Regions from separate parts of the Mesorhizobium sp. B2-4-2 genome, predicted to be linked through region 4. Evidence: riboswitches for the same ligand, from Rfam matches in the RefSeq annotation. Region 4 holds a riboswitch; each other region holds the start of a gene.
The links. A riboswitch is a leader RNA that binds a small molecule or an ion and turns the genes downstream of it on or off. The one in region 4 is predicted to bind cobalamin.

Region 1: it holds a riboswitch for cobalamin, as region 4 does, so the genes downstream of both, FJ942_RS15635 (CbtB domain-containing protein) here and bluB (5,6-dimethylbenzimidazole synthase) in region 4, are expected to answer to the same signal.
Region 2: it holds a riboswitch for cobalamin, as region 4 does, so the genes downstream of both, FJ942_RS14910 (ABC transporter ATP-binding protein) here and bluB (5,6-dimethylbenzimidazole synthase) in region 4, are expected to answer to the same signal.
Region 3: it holds a riboswitch for cobalamin, as region 4 does, so the genes downstream of both, FJ942_RS27115 (aromatic ring-hydroxylating dioxygenase subunit alpha) here and bluB (5,6-dimethylbenzimidazole synthase) in region 4, are expected to answer to the same signal.

Annotation. Positions count from the first base shown of each region.
Region 1 is NZ_VFVM01000006.1:126,012-130,359, forward strand. Features, by position in the region: gene cobO (cob(I)yrinic acid a,c-diamide adenosyltransferase) at 80-694, opposite strand; gene cobU (bifunctional adenosylcobinamide kinase/adenosylcobinamide-phosphate guanylyltransferase) at 696-1,211, opposite strand; gene FJ942_RS15630 (CbtA family protein) at 1,204-2,001, opposite strand; gene FJ942_RS15635 (CbtB domain-containing protein) at 2,017-2,196, opposite strand; cobalamin riboswitch at 2,232-2,428, opposite strand; gene FJ942_RS15640 (aromatic ring-hydroxylating dioxygenase subunit alpha) at 2,563-3,732, shown strand; gene FJ942_RS15645 (MFS transporter) at 3,736-4,348, opposite strand, start outside.
Region 2 is NZ_VFVM01000005.1:382,176-386,523, reverse strand. Features, by position in the region: gene FJ942_RS14920 (Gfo/Idh/MocA family oxidoreductase) at 1-1,005, opposite strand, end outside; gene FJ942_RS14915 (LacI family DNA-binding transcriptional regulator) at 1,187-2,212, shown strand; cobalamin riboswitch at 2,275-2,484, shown strand; gene FJ942_RS14910 (ABC transporter ATP-binding protein) at 2,741-3,529, shown strand; gene FJ942_RS14905 (ABC transporter substrate-binding protein) at 3,569-4,348, shown strand, end outside.
Region 3 is NZ_VFVM01000018.1:66,731-71,078, forward strand. Features, by position in the region: gene ugpC (sn-glycerol-3-phosphate ABC transporter ATP-binding protein UgpC) at 1-721, shown strand, start outside; gene FJ942_RS27105 (DUF680 domain-containing protein) at 809-1,045, opposite strand; gene FJ942_RS27110 (DUF680 domain-containing protein) at 1,115-1,312, opposite strand; cobalamin riboswitch at 1,792-1,994, shown strand; gene FJ942_RS27115 (aromatic ring-hydroxylating dioxygenase subunit alpha) at 2,125-3,372, shown strand; gene FJ942_RS27120 (hybrid-cluster NAD(P)-dependent oxidoreductase) at 3,392-4,348, shown strand, end outside.
Region 4 is NZ_VFVM01000001.1:415,350-419,697, reverse strand. Features, by position in the region: gene FJ942_RS02040 (pirin family protein) at 1-648, opposite strand, end outside; gene FJ942_RS02035 (DUF2277 domain-containing protein) at 689-955, opposite strand; gene FJ942_RS02030 (exodeoxyribonuclease VII small subunit) at 1,054-1,305, opposite strand; gene FJ942_RS02025 (histone deacetylase family protein) at 1,309-2,235, opposite strand; cobalamin riboswitch at 2,357-2,537, shown strand; gene bluB (5,6-dimethylbenzimidazole synthase) at 2,586-3,338, shown strand; gene FJ942_RS02015 (TetR/AcrR family transcriptional regulator) at 3,384-3,989, opposite strand; gene FJ942_RS02010 (MFS transporter) at 4,110-4,348, shown strand, end outside.

The DNA of each region.
Region 1 (4,348 bases), on a different contig from region 4:
GAGGGAAAGGAAGTGAGCCCTGCTGGAAGCGTTTGGCGACCAGACTTGAATGCTCATCCACAAAAGGGGACAACAGCTCTCAAAACTCCACCCCCTGCTGCGCCTTCACGCCCGCCGCGAAATGGTGTTTGGTCAGCCCCATCTCGGTCACCAGGTCGGCCGCCTCGACCAGCGCCGGCTTGGCGTTGCGACCGGTGACGACGACATGCAGGCCCTCGCGGCGCGCTTTCAGCGCGGCAACCACCTTGTCCAGATCGAGATACTCGTAGCGCAGCGCGATGTTGAGTTCGTCGAGCACGACGAGACTGATCGACGGATCGGCCATCAGCTCCAGCGCCTTGGCCCAGGCGGCCTCGGCCGCCGCGATGTCGCGCTTCAGATCCTGTGTCTCCCAGGTGAACCCCTCGCCCATCGCGTGCCAGACGACGCGGTCGCCGAAGGCGGCGAAGGCCTCCTTCTCACCCGTATGCCATTTGCCCTTGATGAACTGGACGACGCCGACGCGCTTGCCGTAGCCGAGCATCCGCAGCGCCAGGCCAAAGGCAGCCGTGGTCTTGCCTTTGCCCGGGCCGGTGTTGACGATCAGCAGCCCCTTTTCGACCGTCTTGCTCGCCACCTCGGCGTCTTGGACCGCCTTGCGCTTGGCCATCTTGGCGCGGTGGCGCTCTTCGTCCTTTTCGTCGATGTCGGTCATGTCACTTCACCTTGAGCGGCAGCCCCGCCACCATCAAAAGCACGGTCTCGGCAATCGCCGCGACCTGCTGGTTGAGCCGGCCGGCGGCGTCGCGGAACCGGCGCCCCAGCGCATTGTCGGGCACGATGCCTTGCCCGACCTCGTTGGATACCACGAACCAGGGTCCGCGCGGCCGCGACAGCATGTCAGCCAGCCGCCGACATTCGGCCTCTACATCATGATCGGCCAGCATGTGATTGGTCAGCCAGAGCGTCAGGCAGTCGACAAGGACCGGCTGGTCCTCCGGTAGGGCCTCGAGTGCACCGACAAGGCCAAGCGGTGCATCGATGGTCGTCCAGCCCTCGCCGCGCCGCGACCGGTGCAACGCGATGCGCTGCCGCATCTCGTCGTCATAGGCTTGCGCCGTGGCGATGTAGGTCCATGGCGAAGGCAAGGCCGTCATCAGCGTTTCGGCGTGCGCGCTCTTGCCGGAGCGCGCACCGCCGATGATGAAGGTCAGTCTTCCGCGATCAGGCAAAGCTGTCGCGCAGGCTCGTCGCGCTGCCGGTGAAGCGTCCGCGCACCACGCCGACGACAGCGCCGAGCACGAGCCAGAACACCAGGTTGGTTACGGTTACCGCCACCACGAACTGATGGTGCAGGCCTTCCGGAATCGGCGTCTCGAAACTGTCCGGCTGCGGCGCGCCGACAATATGCGGCGCGACGATCAACACCACGCCCAGAATCGCCAGCGGCAGTGATTTGCGGAAGGCGATCAGGGCAAGGCCGATCGCCGTCGCCGCCACCGTCGCCGTCCACCAGATCTGGCGTGGCAGAAGCTCGGCGGCAGGCATGGCCGGCAGTTCCGGCGGCAGGCCGAGGCCCGGCGCCAGCGTGAACACGGCAAAGCCGGCCAGTCCCCAGAACACGCCCTGGCGCCAGTTGCCGATGCCGCCGGCGAATTCCGAAACCGCGACCAGGACCAGCGCGAAGCCGATGCCGGTGACGATGTTGGCAAGCACGCTGAAGGCGAAGCGCTCGAAGCCGTCGGCCGGCGCCCAGCCTTCCTCTTCAGCCGGAACAGCTTCAGCGGCTGCCGGCGCGGCGGAGCTCATGGCATTGCCCGCCGGGGCGGCAGAGTTCATGGCGTTGTTGTCGGTCGGGGCCGGTGCGGTATGGTCGTGGTGGTGGCCGCCGCCGGCCTGTTCGTAGACTTCCGCCTTCAGGATCAACGGCACGGTGGCATAGGCCTGCATGCAGGCGAGAACGACACCGGCCACGAGCCCTGCGATCGCCGCGATGAACACGACGTTGCGAAACAGGTTCATGATGTCAAATCCCTATCAGTGGCAGGGAAACGCCATCGAGTGGCGATAGTCGTGCGCGGCATTGTGGACCGCGTCGATATGCGAGAAACCGACAAAGCCTACGACGAAAACGCCGAGCAGCGCCGCGAGCGCGAGCTGCAGGAGGCGCGACTGCGAGGAGATGGAGGCGCCGAGGGAGACGGAAGCGGTATTCATGTCTTGTCCTTTCACCCTCCACCCGAGGGCATCGAAGTCAGTTTCCTGTCGCCGGCAGGTCTCCTGGCTCGCGGATCAGCGCCCTTCCCCACCTTCCCGAAGAAAATCTTCAGTGGCATATGGAGAGGACTACCGCACACAGTTGCGGGGGCAGCCACGGCATTGGGCAACAAATCTGCCCGCACCGCATTCCCTCTTGGCTCCAATCGGAACCGACGACGAAGGTGACTATAGGGAAAATCGCCGCATCCGGCAAACCAAATTCCGACGGCGACAAGCGCTTTAGCGCCGTCCGGCCGCTTGCTCCGCTGCAATTGACAATTTCCGTGGCCGGGTGTCGGCTGCCATCCTCACAGGAGGCCAGCCATGCAGCCCGTCCAGAGCCAGCACGCCCCCTATAACGGCCTCACCCGGGCCGAGCCGACATTGCCGTCCTCGGCCTATTGGGATGCGGCGGCCTACCAGCGCGACCTCGACGCCATCTGGTACAGGAACTGGCTGCTCGTCTGCCGTGAAGCTGATCTCGCCCAACCGCTGGCTTTCCGCACCTTCCGTGTCGGCAGCCAGGAGATCGTCGTGCTGCGTGACGATACCGGCGAACTGCGCGCCTTCCACAACACCTGCCGGCATCGCGGCTCGCAGCTTTGCCAGGAACGCGAGGGGCGGCTGAGGGCGCGGCTGATCACCTGCCCCTACCACGCATGGTCCTATTCGCTGCGCGGCGAGCTCGTGCGCGTGCCATCGAAAACGCTGCCCGAAGGTTTCGACAAGGCGGACCATCCGCTCTATCGCGTCGCGCTGTCGGTCTGGCGCGGCTTCGTCTTCGTCAATCTCGCGGAAGATGCCGCCGGCTCGGCGCACTCATCCTTCGACCCGGCCTCCGGCGATCTCGGCAACTGGCCGCTGGAATCGCTGGTATCGGGCCATGTGCTGCGCAAGGTGATGAACTGCAACTGGAAGATCTTCTGGGAAAACTTCAACGAATGCCTGCATTGCCCCGGCGTCCACAAGGACCTGTCGCGGCTGGTGCCGATCTACGGCCGCGGCCTGATGGGCCGGCATGACGACCCCGAATGGACCCGCCATGCCGACAATGACGCGCCGGAATTTTCCGGCGGGCTGCGGGCGGGTGCCGAAACATGGTCACGTGACGGCCAGGCGCATGGGCCGGTCTTTTCGGGCCTGACGCCGGCCGAGCGCGCCGCCGGCCAGACCTACGCCACCAGCCTGCCCTCGATGTTCATCGTCGGCCACGTCGACTATGTCAGGTCCGTACGGCTGGTGCCGCTTGGCCCCGAGCAGACCGAATTGACCGCCGAATGGCTGTTCGCGCCCGACGCGCTCGCCGCCACCGACATCGACAACATCGTCGGATTCGGCACCCAGGTGCTGGAGGAGGATGCCGCGATCTGCGAGGTCAACCAGAAAGGGCTGCGCTCCATGCGCCATAAGGCCGGCGTGCTGATGCCGGAGGAGTACGACCTCCACCGCTTCCACGATTGGGTACGCGAACGACATGCTGCGCTTGTGCCGTAAGCTTCACAGCGACTTCGGCAGATACCGCCAGGTGACATAACCGCAGACCGCCGCAAGCAGGCCGAGCGTGACGAAAACCGAGCCTAGTCCGAAAAAGGCCAGCACCACCGAGTAGACCAGCGGCGGCGTCAGTTCGGAAAAGTCGAGATAAGTGCGGTAGACCGCAGCCATCTGCGCCCGCTCATAAGAGCGGACCGAGCGCATGAAGGCGGTCGAGCCCAGCGCGTCGAGCGCGATGGTGAAGAAGGCGCCGCACAGCAGGAAGGCGCCGGTGACGAGCGGCGCGCTTTCGCCGACGGCACCCGCCGCCAGCAGCACCACCGACATGGCGAAATAGGCAAAAGTCATGGTCCTGCGGCCGCCGAAGCGCTTGCCGGCCTTGCCCCAGAAAATCGCCATGAACAAAAGCGCGTTGCCTGCCGAAACCAGAATGCCGCCGGCAAGTTCGCCCTCACCGGTGATGACCATGAACAGCGGGCCATAGACGAAAAATGTCGTCCAGAAGCAGGAGCGGCCGAAGGCGATCAGCCAGGCCAGCCTCAGCCTCGGCTGCGCGACGAAGCGGCCGATATTGGCCAGCGGGTTGACTGGGCGCGTCTTGCCCGGCCGGATCGAG
Region 2 (4,348 bases), on a different contig from region 4:
CCGGCGCCCGGTCTCGGCGCTTTCGATCGCCGCGAAAACCATGGCCAGGCTCTTGATGTTGTCGGCGCCGCGCGTCTCCGGCTCGGTGCCGGTTTCCACGGCGCGGACGAAATCTTCCATGACGCCGAGATGCCCGCCGATGCGGTCGGCAGGGTCGAGCGGCGGCACCGCTACCGGCACGACCTTGTCGAGCAGGCCTTCGCGTTCCGGCAGCACGGCTTCGGCCTTCAACTCGTCATGACCATCCCAGGTCAGGCTGCCGCGTTCGCCGACGATGCGCCAACTGCCTTCCCAACTGGTGCGGAAACCGTCGGCGCACCAACTGCCGCGATAGGTGAACATCTTGCCCTGGCCGAGCTCGAAGGTGGCGCTTGCCGACGATCCCTGCCGGTACCAGGAATTGGCCGGCTCCCATTCCCGGCAATACACTTCGGTCGGCTCGCCATCGACCATGTAGCGGGCGGCGTCGAATGTATGGATCGCCATGTCGAGCAGCAGCACATGGCGCATGCCTTCGCGGAAACCGCCGAAATGCGGCGCAATGAAAAAATCGGCATGGATGCTGGTCGCAGCGCCGATGGCGCCGGAGCCGAGAAAGCGCCGGATGCGCCGGACGTTGGCGACGTAGCGGCGGTTCTGCACCACGGCATGGATGCGCCGGGCGCGCCGCGCATCGTCGATGATGGCGCGCGCATTGTCCGGGCTGTCGGCCAGCGGCTTTTCCGTCAACAGATGACAGCCATGGGCAAAGGCCGAATTCGCCACGGCGCGACGGGCGGCAGGCACGACCACGTCGAACACCGCATCGGGTCTGGTCTGGGAGAGAACGACGTCGAGATCGGTCCCGATCGCGACCCCGGCGAGGTCGTATTCGCGTGCCCGCTGGCGCGCCCTGTCGGCGTCGAGGTCGACGAGACCGACGATCTTGACGGCAGGGGATTGGCTGATGGCCTCGAGCCAGGTTTTGCTCATGGCTCCGCACCCGACCAGGACGACGTGCATCATCCAGCGCTCCTCCGGCCAACCCCTCCTGGCTGGCACCCACGGCAGTCCGTAAATGACTTCCGTAAACGTTTACGATGACACACCCGATGGCATATATTGTCAATCGGATTTGTACCGTCGGCTCTGAAACGCCTTGGCCGCACGACCGGCTGGTGCTAGCCAGAAGCAGGAGGGGGAGGTCTTGGCGTCCAGCATTCACGATCTTGCGCGACACCTGAACATTTCGATCGGTACAGTCTCGCGCGCGCTTAACGGGCGCGCCGACGTGAACGCCGAGACACGCCAGCGCGTGCTCGAGGCGGCCCGGAAGCTCAATTATTCACCGAACCACTCGGGCAGGAACCTACGCCGCGGCACCACCCATGCCGTGGCTTTCATGCTGCAGCCGCATCCGGGCGACCAGCAGTATGGCGAGCCGTTCTTCATTCCGTTCCTCACCGGACTGCAAGCGACATTGGCCGAGTGCGGGCTGGACCTGATCATCGTCATGGGCGCGCCGGCGGATTATCAGCAGGAGCGGCTGCGCCGCGTCGTCGAGACGCGTCGTGCCGATGCCGTCGTACTGGCCTGGACGCGGCGCGAGGACGATCGCATCGACTATCTGAGCAAGGCCGGCTTTCCCTTCGCGACGCTCGGCCGAAGCCGGTCCGGCGACGACAGCTATCCCTCTCTGGATCTGGATTTCGAGAAGGCGGGCGCCGATGCGGTCGACCGGCTGGTTGCGCGTGGCCACCGCCGCATCGCCGCCATCCGGCCGTCGCTTGACCTGAATTTCGGTTATCTGTTTCTGGAGGGTTATTGCAAGGCGCTGCGGCGGCACGGCATCGAAGTCGATCCCGGCCTGATTGTGGACGGTTTTATCAACGAAGCCGGTGGCTACGCGGTGACACCGCAAGTCATGCGGTCGAAGGATCCGCCGACCGCGATTATCTTCAACAACGACTCGATGGCGCTCGGCGGCTGCAAAGCGCTCGCCGAAATGGGGATCAAGCCCGGGCAGGATGTCGCGGTGATCGTCATCGTCGACACGCCGCTCTGCCGTTATTTCTCGCCGGCGCTGACCGGCTTTCGTCCGAGCCTTGACCCGATGGGGCGGCGGCTCGGCGAAATCCTGCTCGCCTCGCTCCCGGCTTTCGCCGGCGCGAAAGGGCCAGAGATCATTCGCGAGGTCTGGCCGCTGGAACTGGTGGCGCGCGATAGTGATTGACCACAAGTTTGTATCGTTATAACAGAACATGCATCGACCTTGCCTCGACGGTGCCTGCATCCTAGGCTGCGACTCGTGATGGTCCCCGCGCCGCAAGGCGAGGGGTGAAAAGGGAACATGGTGAGGCCCGATTTTCGGGTCGAAGCCATGGCTGCCCCCGCAACTGTAAGCGGCGAGCAAAATCCGAGAAGCCACTGGCCGGCAAGGCTGGGAAGGCAGGATGGCGCAACGACCCGCGAGCCAGGAGACCTGCCATCTGCATGGGTTGACCGGACGGGGTGTGCCGGGAGGAGACGCGGGGTTCGGTCTTGTCGACCGGTTCAAGCCAGCTTCCTTCCGTCGCCATTTTTGAAAGTGACGGAAGTTGGACGGCTCCATCGATCGCATTCACTGCATTCCCATGCATCGCATCATCGTGTGCACGCTTTGCCGCGATATCGCCACCGAGGTGAATTCAGGCCAGCGTCCGGCAGGATTGGCAAGCAAGACGCTGGCCCGTATTCCGGCAGGCCCTGCAAGGAATTGCCCATGACCGCGCCGCTTCTCGAGGCCCGCGACCTGGCCGCGGCGGCGGATGGCCTGCATCTGGTGCATCCGGTCAGCCTTTCGGTGGCGGCGGGCGACCGTCTCGCCATCATCGGTCCCAACGGCGCCGGCAAGACGACATTGCTGCGCATGCTGTCGGGCATGCTGCGGCCGAGTTCGGGCGAAGTGAAGCTCACCGGGCGCCTGCTGGACAGGATTTCGACCGCCGAGCGGGCGCTGCACATCGCCGTCGTCGGCCAGACCGATCAACCGGATCCACGGCTGGCGGTGATCGATTATGTCGAGCTCGGCCGGGTTCCGCATACCGGCCGCAGGCACAGGAGCGAGGAACGCGACATTGTCGTCGAGGCGCTGCGCCGGACCGGGCTGTTGCCGCTGCTTGGCCGCACCATCGGCTCGCTGTCGGGCGGCGAGCGCCAGCGCGCCCAGCTTGCCCGCGCCATCGCACAGGAGCCGAAGATCCTGTTCCTCGACGAGCCGACCAACCATCTCGACCCGCGGGCGCGCAGCGAGTTGCTCGAACTGGTTGCAGGCCTCGGCATGACCGTGATCGCGGTGCTGCACGATCTGGCGCTGGTGACGCCTTTCGCCACCAGGGTCGCGGTGATGAGCCATGGCCGGTTGCATGTGCTGGCGCCGCCACGCGAAGCACTCACTCAGCAGCTGATCCGCGAGATCTTCGGTGTCGACGTCTTTAGGTTGCGCCACCCGACGGAGGACCGCGAGCTGACGGTGTTCGAGGTTCCGAACCGTGCCGCGCCATCTTCGTGAGCGCAGATCCAATTCCCGTGCAACGAAGGAGCAACATCCGTGAAACGCCTTGCCGTGTCTCTTGCCTTCTCCCTGCTGGCCTCTACGGCCTTCGCCTTTCCGGTGACGGTCGACAGCTGCGGCAAGTCGCTGACCTTCGACGCGCCTCCAAAGCGCGCTGTCATTCACGATCTCAACATGGCCGAGATGGCCTTCGCCCTGAAGCTGCAGCCGTCGATCGTCGGCCTGACCGGCATCACCGGATGGTACAAGGTCGGCCCCGAATTCAAGGCCGAGCAAGGCTCGATCCCGGAACTGGCGCCCAAATATCCGACGCTGGAAAACCTGGTCGCTGTCGAGCCCGACTTCTTCTTCGCCGGTTGGTACTACGGCATGAAGCCGGGCGGCGAGGTGACGCCCGATACGCTGGCGCAACACGGCATCAAGACCCTGGTGCTGACGGAAAGCTGCGTCCATCTCGACAAGAACCGCCCCGCCGCTTCGATGGATCTGCTCTATGGCGATGTCGAGAAGCTGGGCAAGATCTTCGGCAAGGAGGCCGAAGCGGATAAGCTCGTCTCCGGCTGGAAGGCGCAGCTCGCCGAAATCACGGCCAAGGTCGGCGCCCGCAGGGGAACGCGCGTGTTCCTCTATGATTCCGGCGAGGACAAGCCGTTCACATCAGGCAAGTTCGCCATTCCCAACGCCATGATTTCCGCGGCCGGCGGCGACAACATCATGGCCGACATGGACACCAGCTGGGGCAACACGGATTGGGAGACGGTGGCCTCGCGCAATCCGCAATTCCTCATCCTGCTCGACTATCAGGATGGCGGCGGC
Region 3 (4,348 bases), on a different contig from region 4:
CAAGGCGATGTCGGGCGGCCAGCGCCAGCGCGTGGCCATCGGCCGCGCCATCGTGCGCAACCCGAAGGTGTTCCTGTTCGACGAACCGCTGTCGAACCTCGACGCCGCGCTGCGCGTCGCCACCCGCATCGAGATCGCCAAGCTCAAGGAATCGATGCCCAACACCACCATGATCTATGTCACCCACGACCAGGTCGAGGCGATGACGCTGGCCGACCGCATCGTGGTGCTGAAGGAGGGCCATATCGAGCAGGTCGGCACGCCGATGGAACTCTACAAGAAACCCGGCAATCTGTTCGTTGCCCAGTTCATCGGCTCGCCGGCCATGAACATCCTGCCGGCGACCATCGACAAATCGGGCAATCCGACCGCCATCAGTCATGTCGGCGGCCGCAAGGCTACGGTGCCGATCGCGACGCCGGCCTCGGCCAAGGGCGCGTCGGTGAGCTTCGGCGTGCGGCCGGAGGACCTGACGATCGCCGGCGGCACGGACTATCTGTTCGAAGGAACGGTGGATTATGTCGAGCAGCTCGGCGAGGTGCAACTCGTCTATGTCGACATCGGCCGCGCCGACCTGCCGCTGGTGACCAAGCTGCCGGGCAATGTCGAGGTCAAGCGCGGGGCGACACTGCGGCTGAGCGCCGACGCCGGAGACCTTCATATCTTCGACGCGGATGGACGATCCTTCGCGCTGCACGAGACGGAAGCGAAAGCGGCCTGAGAGCAGGCCATGAATTAATTGCCGGTCACGCAAAAACAGGAGCGGCGGGCAAAGCCCGCCGCTCGTGTTTGGTGTCAGCTTCGGCTGTTAGTGGCCGAAGAGATTCCGGTCACTGCCCTGAGGGGCGGACTTGTGTACATCGCCCGACGAATTGAGCAGCTTGTAGACGGGCGAGCCGCTGTCGCGGATCGAAGCCGTGTGCGCATTGTCGACCGAGGTGACGGCAGGTTGGTTGGCGCCATTGGAGCCATAGTTGTCGCTGCCGGCAAAAGCGCTGCCCGACACCACCAGAACGGCGGCGGCAGCAAGGATGATCTTCTTCATTTCAAGTCTCCTGAATTTTCGAATTTCGCCAGGACGGCGGAAGGCCCGCCGTCAACTGGAGATCGGCTGTTAGTTGTTGCCGAAGAGGTTGCGATCGGCACCCTGGACAGGCGTCTGGGCAGCCGGTTCCGACTTCTTGGTCGAAGCGGTGTACGAGCTGTCGACGGCGGTGGCCGCAGGGGCATTCGAACCATAATGGTCGCTACTAGCGAAGGCGCTGCCGGAAACAGCCAGAAGGGCGGCGGCAGTGAGAATGATCTTTTTCATTTTTTGATACTCCAGTATTTTTCCGTCCGTCTAGCGGCGTGTCTTGGGAGGAAATCGCGTCGTTCGGACAGCCCCGATGTGGGAAAGCCATACCGCCATTTCCAATCACGAAGTTTTTCCGTGTGGACCAAGTTTCCACCACTTGAAATTGTGCCAGGGCCTTCTACATTCGTTTTTTTCCATTTGTTATCAGATAGTTATTCTAACAGACCGCGCGATCACCAACTGTGTCGAAGGCCCAGTGTTCACACCGTCCTGCACGCATCGTCAACAGAAACGAACCGTTCGGTTCGATTTTAGAGGGCGCTAATAGTCACTTTTCGAAACCGTTAACCTTTTTGCCTCCGCCACGAGACGGAATCCGAGGCGGCGACCTGAGGCTTTCTGCCCCTGCAACGGCGGCCGCACCGTTTTCAGTGCGTGTCGCGCGGCATGGATGCGATGTCGTTTTCATGCCGACGACAAGCCGGCGATCATGGTTAGATCCTGCCATCTCAGGTGCCGCCGCGTGACGACGAGGCGGAGAATTGGGAAGCCGGTCAGAATCCGGCGCTGCCCCCGCAACGGTGGTGGAGTTCAGGTCGCAACGGGAGACCACTGGGCAAAGGCCTGGGAAGGTGTCGCGACAGTCCGCAAGGACAGCTCCAGAGCCCGGAAACCAGCCCGAGATGTTGGACTCGACTGATCGCGGCGGGCGGTCAAGAGGCGGATGGTGCATGTCCGGCGCAAGCCGGCGCGCGGCTTGATCCTTCCTCTCTCCCCTCCGTTCAGTCCTTCAATGTGAGGACAGGACTTCAATGCGAGGACAGGACATGGATGCGCGCAACGACATGCTGAAACGGCTGCAAGGCCGCAGGGACGGCTTCTCACTCGAGCAGCCCTTCTATACCGACGCCGACTACTTCAAGCTCGACATGGAGCTGATCTGGTACCGCGACTGGCTGTTCATCGGCCATGATTGCGAACTGCCCAGGCCCGGCAGCTTCATTACGGTGCAGATCGGCGACTATCCTGTCGTGCTGGTGCGCGACCAGAAGGGCAACATCAACGCCTTCCACAATTCTTGCCGCCATCGCGGCAGCCGCGTCTGCAACACAGACAAGGGCACGGCGGCAAAGCTCGTCTGCCCCTACCATCAGTGGACCTATGAACTGGACGGCAGGCTGCTGTTCGCCAGGCAGATGGCCGAGGGTTTCGACAAGAGCCAGTTCGGCCTGAAGCCGGTCGCCTGCGAAAGCGTCGGCGGCTACACCTTCATTTGCCTCGCCGACGAGCCGGCGGATTTCGCGCCGATGCGGATGATGATCGAACCCTATTTGCTGCCGCACCGGCTGCGCGAAGCAAAGGTCGCCTTCGAGAGCACCATCGTCGAGAAGGGCAATTGGAAGCTGGTCTGGGAAAACAACCGCGAATGCTATCATTGCGCCGGCAACCATCCGGAGCTCTGCAAGACCTTTCCTGAGGCGCCGACCGTGACTGGCGTGCAAGGCGCCGACAGCGACCCGGAGATGCTGGCTCACTGGGCCAAATGCGAGGCCGCCGGCCTGCCGAGCAAGTTCCGCATCGACCCGGCCGGACAATACCGTGCCATCCGCGCGCCGCTGCTGCGCGATGCCGTCAGTTACACGATGACGGGAAAACACGCGGTCAAGAAGAACCTGTCCGACAGCGTTGCCACCGACCGCATCGGCTCGTTGCTGCTCTATCACTATCCGACGACCTGGAACCACATCCTCGGCGACCACGCCGTCACGTTCCGCGTGCTGCCGATCAGCGCCACCGAGACCGCGGTGACGACCAAATGGCTGGTTCACAAGGACGCGGTCGAGGGCGTCGACTACGACCTTGCCGAACTCACCCATGTCTGGACCGAGACCAACGGCCAGGATCGTCGCATCGTCGAGGAAAACGCCTTCGGCATCCTGTCGCCGGCCTATGAACCCGGCCCCTATTCCGAACTGCACGAAGGCGGCGTCATCCAGTTCGTCGACTGGTACGCGCGTTTCATCGGTCCGCGCCTCGCCGAAGACGGCCGGCCGGCCCTGCGCAGCGTTGCTTGAGAGGTAAGGGATGAATGCGATGACGTATCTCGGCCTCTATCGCCATCTCGATCAGATGGCGCCCTGGAACGACAGGCTCCAGGTGCTGGAAGTGATCGGCGTGAGCGACGAGGCGCCTGATGTAAAGACCTTCACCTTCCGCTCCGACAACCAGACCTGGTTCCGCTACAAGCCGGGCCAGTTCGTGACGCTGGAACTGCCGACAGCGGATGGGTTGCTGATGCGCACCTACACGCTGTCGTCTTCGCCTTCACGGCCATTCTCGATCGCGGTGACGGTGAAGGCGCAGGCCGGCAGCACCGGCACACGCTGGATGTTCGACCATTTGAGGCCTGGTTCGCACGTCAAGGCGTATGGGCCGGCCGGAGACTTTTCGCTGCACAGCCACCCGGCGGCCAAATATCTGTTCATCTCGGCCGGCTCCGGCGTGACGCCGATGATGTCGATGCTGCGCTGGCTGAACGACTGCGCGCCATGGACCGATGTCGGCTTCGTCAACTGCGCCCGCCGCCCCGAAGAGATCATCTTCCGCAAGGAGCTGGAATTGCTCGGCAGCCGCATGCCCGGCCTGTCGCTCGGTTTCATGATCGAGGAGCGGTCGAGCCGGGAAGGCTGGTTCGGCCATATGGGCCGCATCGACGCCATCCGGCTGCCGCTTTTGGCGCCCGATTTCCGAGAGCGCGAAATCTTCTGCTGCGGCCCCGACCCCTTCATGCGTGCCGTGCGCGGCATGCTCGAAGCCGCCGGCTTCGACATGGCGAGATACCATCAGGAGAGCTTTGCAGCGCCGCTGGTGGAGGAAATTCCGGCGCCGTTCGCCTCGCCGACTGGAGACGGCGCAGCCATTCCTGTCGAAGCCGCGACGCCGATCCGGTTCTCGATTTCGGATGTCGATGCCGCATGCGTCGCCGGCCAGACGGTGCTGCAGACGGCGCGCGCCTCGGGAGTCAGAATCCCCGCCGCGTGCGAATTCGGC
Region 4 (4,348 bases):
CGTATAGATGGCGCGTTCTTCCGCGTCAGCAGGGATTTTCACGCTGGCGCCGGGCGCCAGCCTGAGGTCGGCGTAGAGCGTCTCGGAATCGGCTCGCACCGGGGAACGCAGCCCCTGGAAATCGCCTATAACGATGCGGCCGCTGACGCCTTCCGCGTCGATGTCGGGAAGCCGCGCGACAGCGGTGTTTTCGAAAACCGGCGCCACTTCCTCCTTGCCGTCCGGCAGCGCCAACCATGTCTGCAGCCCCGAGATCGACATCGGCGCGCCGCGCAGTTCTTCCGGCGTGCGCTCCGAATGGACGATGCCGCGGCCGGCGGTCATCAGGTTCACGTCACCCGGCTCGATCACCATCTCGGTGCCGAGCGAATCGCGATGCCTGATCCTGCCGTCGAACAGGTAGGTGACCGTCGACAGGCCGATATGAGGATGCGGCCGGACGTCGAGCGCCTGACCGGCACGCAGGATGGCCGGGCCCATGCGGTCGAAGAAGATGAAGGGACCGACCAGCCGCCTTTTGGCAGTCGGCAAGGCGCGGCGAACCTGAAAACCGCCAATGTCCTTGGCGTTCGGAATGACCATCAATTCGATCTGGTCGCTGGCAAAGGCATCGCCGGCTTCAGGATCCTTCCCGGGAAAGAAGCTCATGAACTCTCCTTGTCAGCGGCCGATGGCTGCTTTGGCCAGATCAGGCAAAGCGGATCGCCGCCTTCGCCCGCAGCTTGGCCGCAACCTCCTCGCGATTGCGCGGATGCTGGTTGGTTTCAAGCGAATCGAGAAGCTCGCGCGCCGACGCCGCGATGGCCTCGACGGCATGGTCGAATGCGTGCTGGTTCTGCTTCGAAGGCCGCGTCCTTCCGCTCAGCTTGCGAACGAATTGAAGGGCTGCATCGCGCACCTCGTCGTTGGTCGCCGGCGGATCAAAATTGAACAGGGTCTTGATGTTTCTGCACATCGCTTCCGTATCTCCTCTTGTCCTGGAGCCGTTTCAATCGGGACGCGTTCTATCCTCAATCATGATCGTGTCAAAAACCAGAGAGACGGCTGCGTGCCTCAATCCGCGTCCAGCGGCTCCGTCCCGACCGGCTTGCCGTCGCGGGACAGCCTGATCTTCTCCACCTTGTCCTCGGCCGCCTTCAGCAGCCGGTCGCAATGCACCTTCAGCGCCTCGCCGCGCTCGTAGATCCTAATGGACTGGTCGAGCGGCACATCGCCACGCTCCAGATCATCGACGATCTTCTCCAGCGCGTCGAGAGCCTGTTCGAAGCTCATCGCCTTGACGTCTTCGTTGGTTTCACCAGCCATCATTCATCCTTTCATCAGTCGCCCGACATGGGCGGCGACCGAAAATGCCAATCCTTGCAGATCGTAGCCGCCCTCGAGCAGGCTGACGAGCCGGTTGCCGCTGTGGCGCGCCGCGCGCTGCATGAGTTGGCCGGTCGCCCAGTCGAAATCATCCTCGGTCAGGTTGATCTCGGCCAGCGGGTCGCGATGATGCGCATCGAAGCCGGCCGAAATAATGATCAGGTCGGGTGCAAAATTGTCGAGCGAGGGCAGCACGCGCGACAGGAAGGCATCGCGGAACGCCTCGCTGCCGGTCTGCGGCGCAAGCGGCGCGTTGACGATGTTGCCGGCGCCGGTTTCGTTCTTTGCTCCGGTGCCGGGGTAGAGCGGCATCTGGTGCGTCGAGCAATAAAGCACGGACGGATCGTCCCAGAAAACATCCTGCGTGCCGTTGCCGTGATGCACGTCCCAGTCGACGATGGCGACACGTTCGATATCGTGTTTGCGCTGTGCATAACGTGCGGCGATGGCCGCCGTGTTGAACAGGCAGAAGCCCATCGCGGTCGCTTTCTCGGCATGATGGCCGGGCGGCCGGGCGGCGACGAAAACGTTGTCTGCCCTGCCGGCAAAGACGTCGTCGACGGCGGCGTTGGCGGCTCCGATCGCGGTGATCGCCGCCTGCCAGCTCTTCGGGCTGGCCGTTGTGTCGGCATCGATGCGGGCGATGCCCGTCTCGGGAATGGCGGCGCGTACCCGCTCGACGAAATCCTCGGGATGCGCGTAGAGAATGGTGGCCTCATCGCCTTGTGGCGCCTCGAGGCGGTCGAGCGCGGCAAAAGCCTCGTCGTCGAGCACGCGCTCAATGGCGCGCAAGCGGTCCGGCCGCTCCGGATGGCCGGGTGGCGTGATGTGCTCGAGGAAGATCGGATGGGTGTAGAGACGAGTGGCCATGCTCCCTATCTAGTGCCCCGGCGCGGCGATGGCCATGCGTTGCGGCCTGATGGTTGGGGAAAATCGCGCTTGCGTCCGTTCGCGTCGCCGCGGGGATTGGCGGCGCAGGGGCTTCGTCGTAAAGTCCCCGCCACTGCCTGGTGCCCGCCGCGAGCGGGAGAATCGGGAACACGGTTTGATACCGTGGCGTGCCCAACGCTGTAAGGGGGACCGCGCCGGTAAATGCCACTGTCGATGACGGGAAGGCGCCGGATGCGGGTTGATCCCGAGCCAGAAGACCGGCCTGGCAGGCATCGTCATCCGCATGGTCAGGCGGACGGCAGTTGATTGCAATCGCAAGGGGACAAGCGATGCCGGACAATATGACCATCCCCGTGGGTGACGGATTCGACCAGATGGCGCGCGATGCGGTCTACCGCGCCATGTTCACGCGGCGCGATGTCCGCAGCCATTTTACATCAGAGGCCGTCGACGACGAGGTCTTGGCGCGGCTGCTGCTTGCCGCCCATCACGCGCCATCGGTCGGCTTCATGCAGCCATGGAATTTCATCGTCATTCGTGGCACCGAACGACGGGAACAGGTGCGCGACCTGTTCCTCGCGGCGCGCGAGCAGGAATTGCCGGCGATCGAGGAAGAGCGGCGGGCGCTCTACCGCAAGCTCAAGCTGGAAGGCATCTGCGAAAGCGCGCTCAATATCTGTATCACCTGCGACCGCCGACGCTCACAGGGTTCGCCGCTGGGACGCTGGCACAATCCCGAGATGGATCTCTACAGCACGGTCTGCGCGGTGCAGAATTTCTGGCTGGCGGCGCGCGCCGAAGGCGTCGGCGTTGGCTGGGTCAGCATTATCGAGGCGCAGGCGTTGAAAGGCCTTCTGTCGATTCCCGAGCATGTGACGCCGGTGGCCTATCTCTGTGTCGGCCGTGTCTCGGAGTTCGCGCCGAAACCGGACCTCGAAACACATGGCTGGGGGCGGCGGCTGCCGCTGCCCGAGCTGATCATGAGCGAGACGTTTTGCGGACAGGGCGAAGTTCCGCTCAAATCAACGATCGCACGCCTCAAGGCGGCAACATGCGAAAAGTCTGACAAACCCTTGATTTGATTGCCGATACGGCATGCGCAGCGCGCTGCCGGCGGCCTGCCGTCGTCAGGCGGCTCCGGCATCCTTCCTCAACAATCCTTCGAGCAGTTGCTTGAATGCCGCCACCACGGTCTTCGACGTCGCTTCCGGGTCGTTCGAATTGGCGATCCGCTGCGCCGCCTGGCTGCTCGCCCCGTTGATCAGCCGTGCCGCGGTCTCGGGGTCTACGCCCGGGACAACCACCCCGTCGCCCTGCAGCGTCGTCAGGTGATCGGTCATCGACGCGACGCAGGCATTGGCGTTCGGCCATTGCGCGGGATCCCCCAGCACGGCCGGACCGTCCCGAAACATGATGCGCTGGATTTCCGGCTCCAGCGCCATTTCGATGTAGCTCGTGCATTCGTCGACGAAGCTTTGCCAGCGGGTCGGTGCTTTCGCTGCAACCTCATTCACCCGTGCCGCCATCTCGGCGTCTATCTCGGCGATAACCGCCTGCAAAAGCCCCTTCTTGTCCCCGAAATGATGATAGAGCGCACCGCGCGTCAGCCCTGCCGATGCGGTGAAATCATCCATCGATGCCTCGGCATAACCGATCGTTCCGAACGCATGCCGGGCCGCGGCAATCAATTTGGCGCGCGTTTCGGCGATCATTTCCCTGCGGGGCTTGTGCATCTCTTCTGGCCTTATCTACATACGTCACGTATGCCAATTGACATACGCGACGTATGATCTATTTAGTATTCATACGCATCGTATGTAATTTCCGAATCGCCTTTTGTCGAGGAACGGATCATGCAGAACCCCTATTCCGAGATCTTTCGAGCCCCTGGCGCCAAGGGCTTTGCCGCTGCAGGCTTCATGGCGCGCCTGCCGATCGCCATGGCGCCGATCGGCATCGTGGCGATGCTGTCGCAGACGCGTGGCGAATACTGGCTGGCGGGTGCCGTCTCGGCGACATTCGCGCTGGCCAACGCTTTCCTGGCGCCGCAGATCTCCAGGCTGGTCGACCGCCTCGGCCAGACATGGATCGT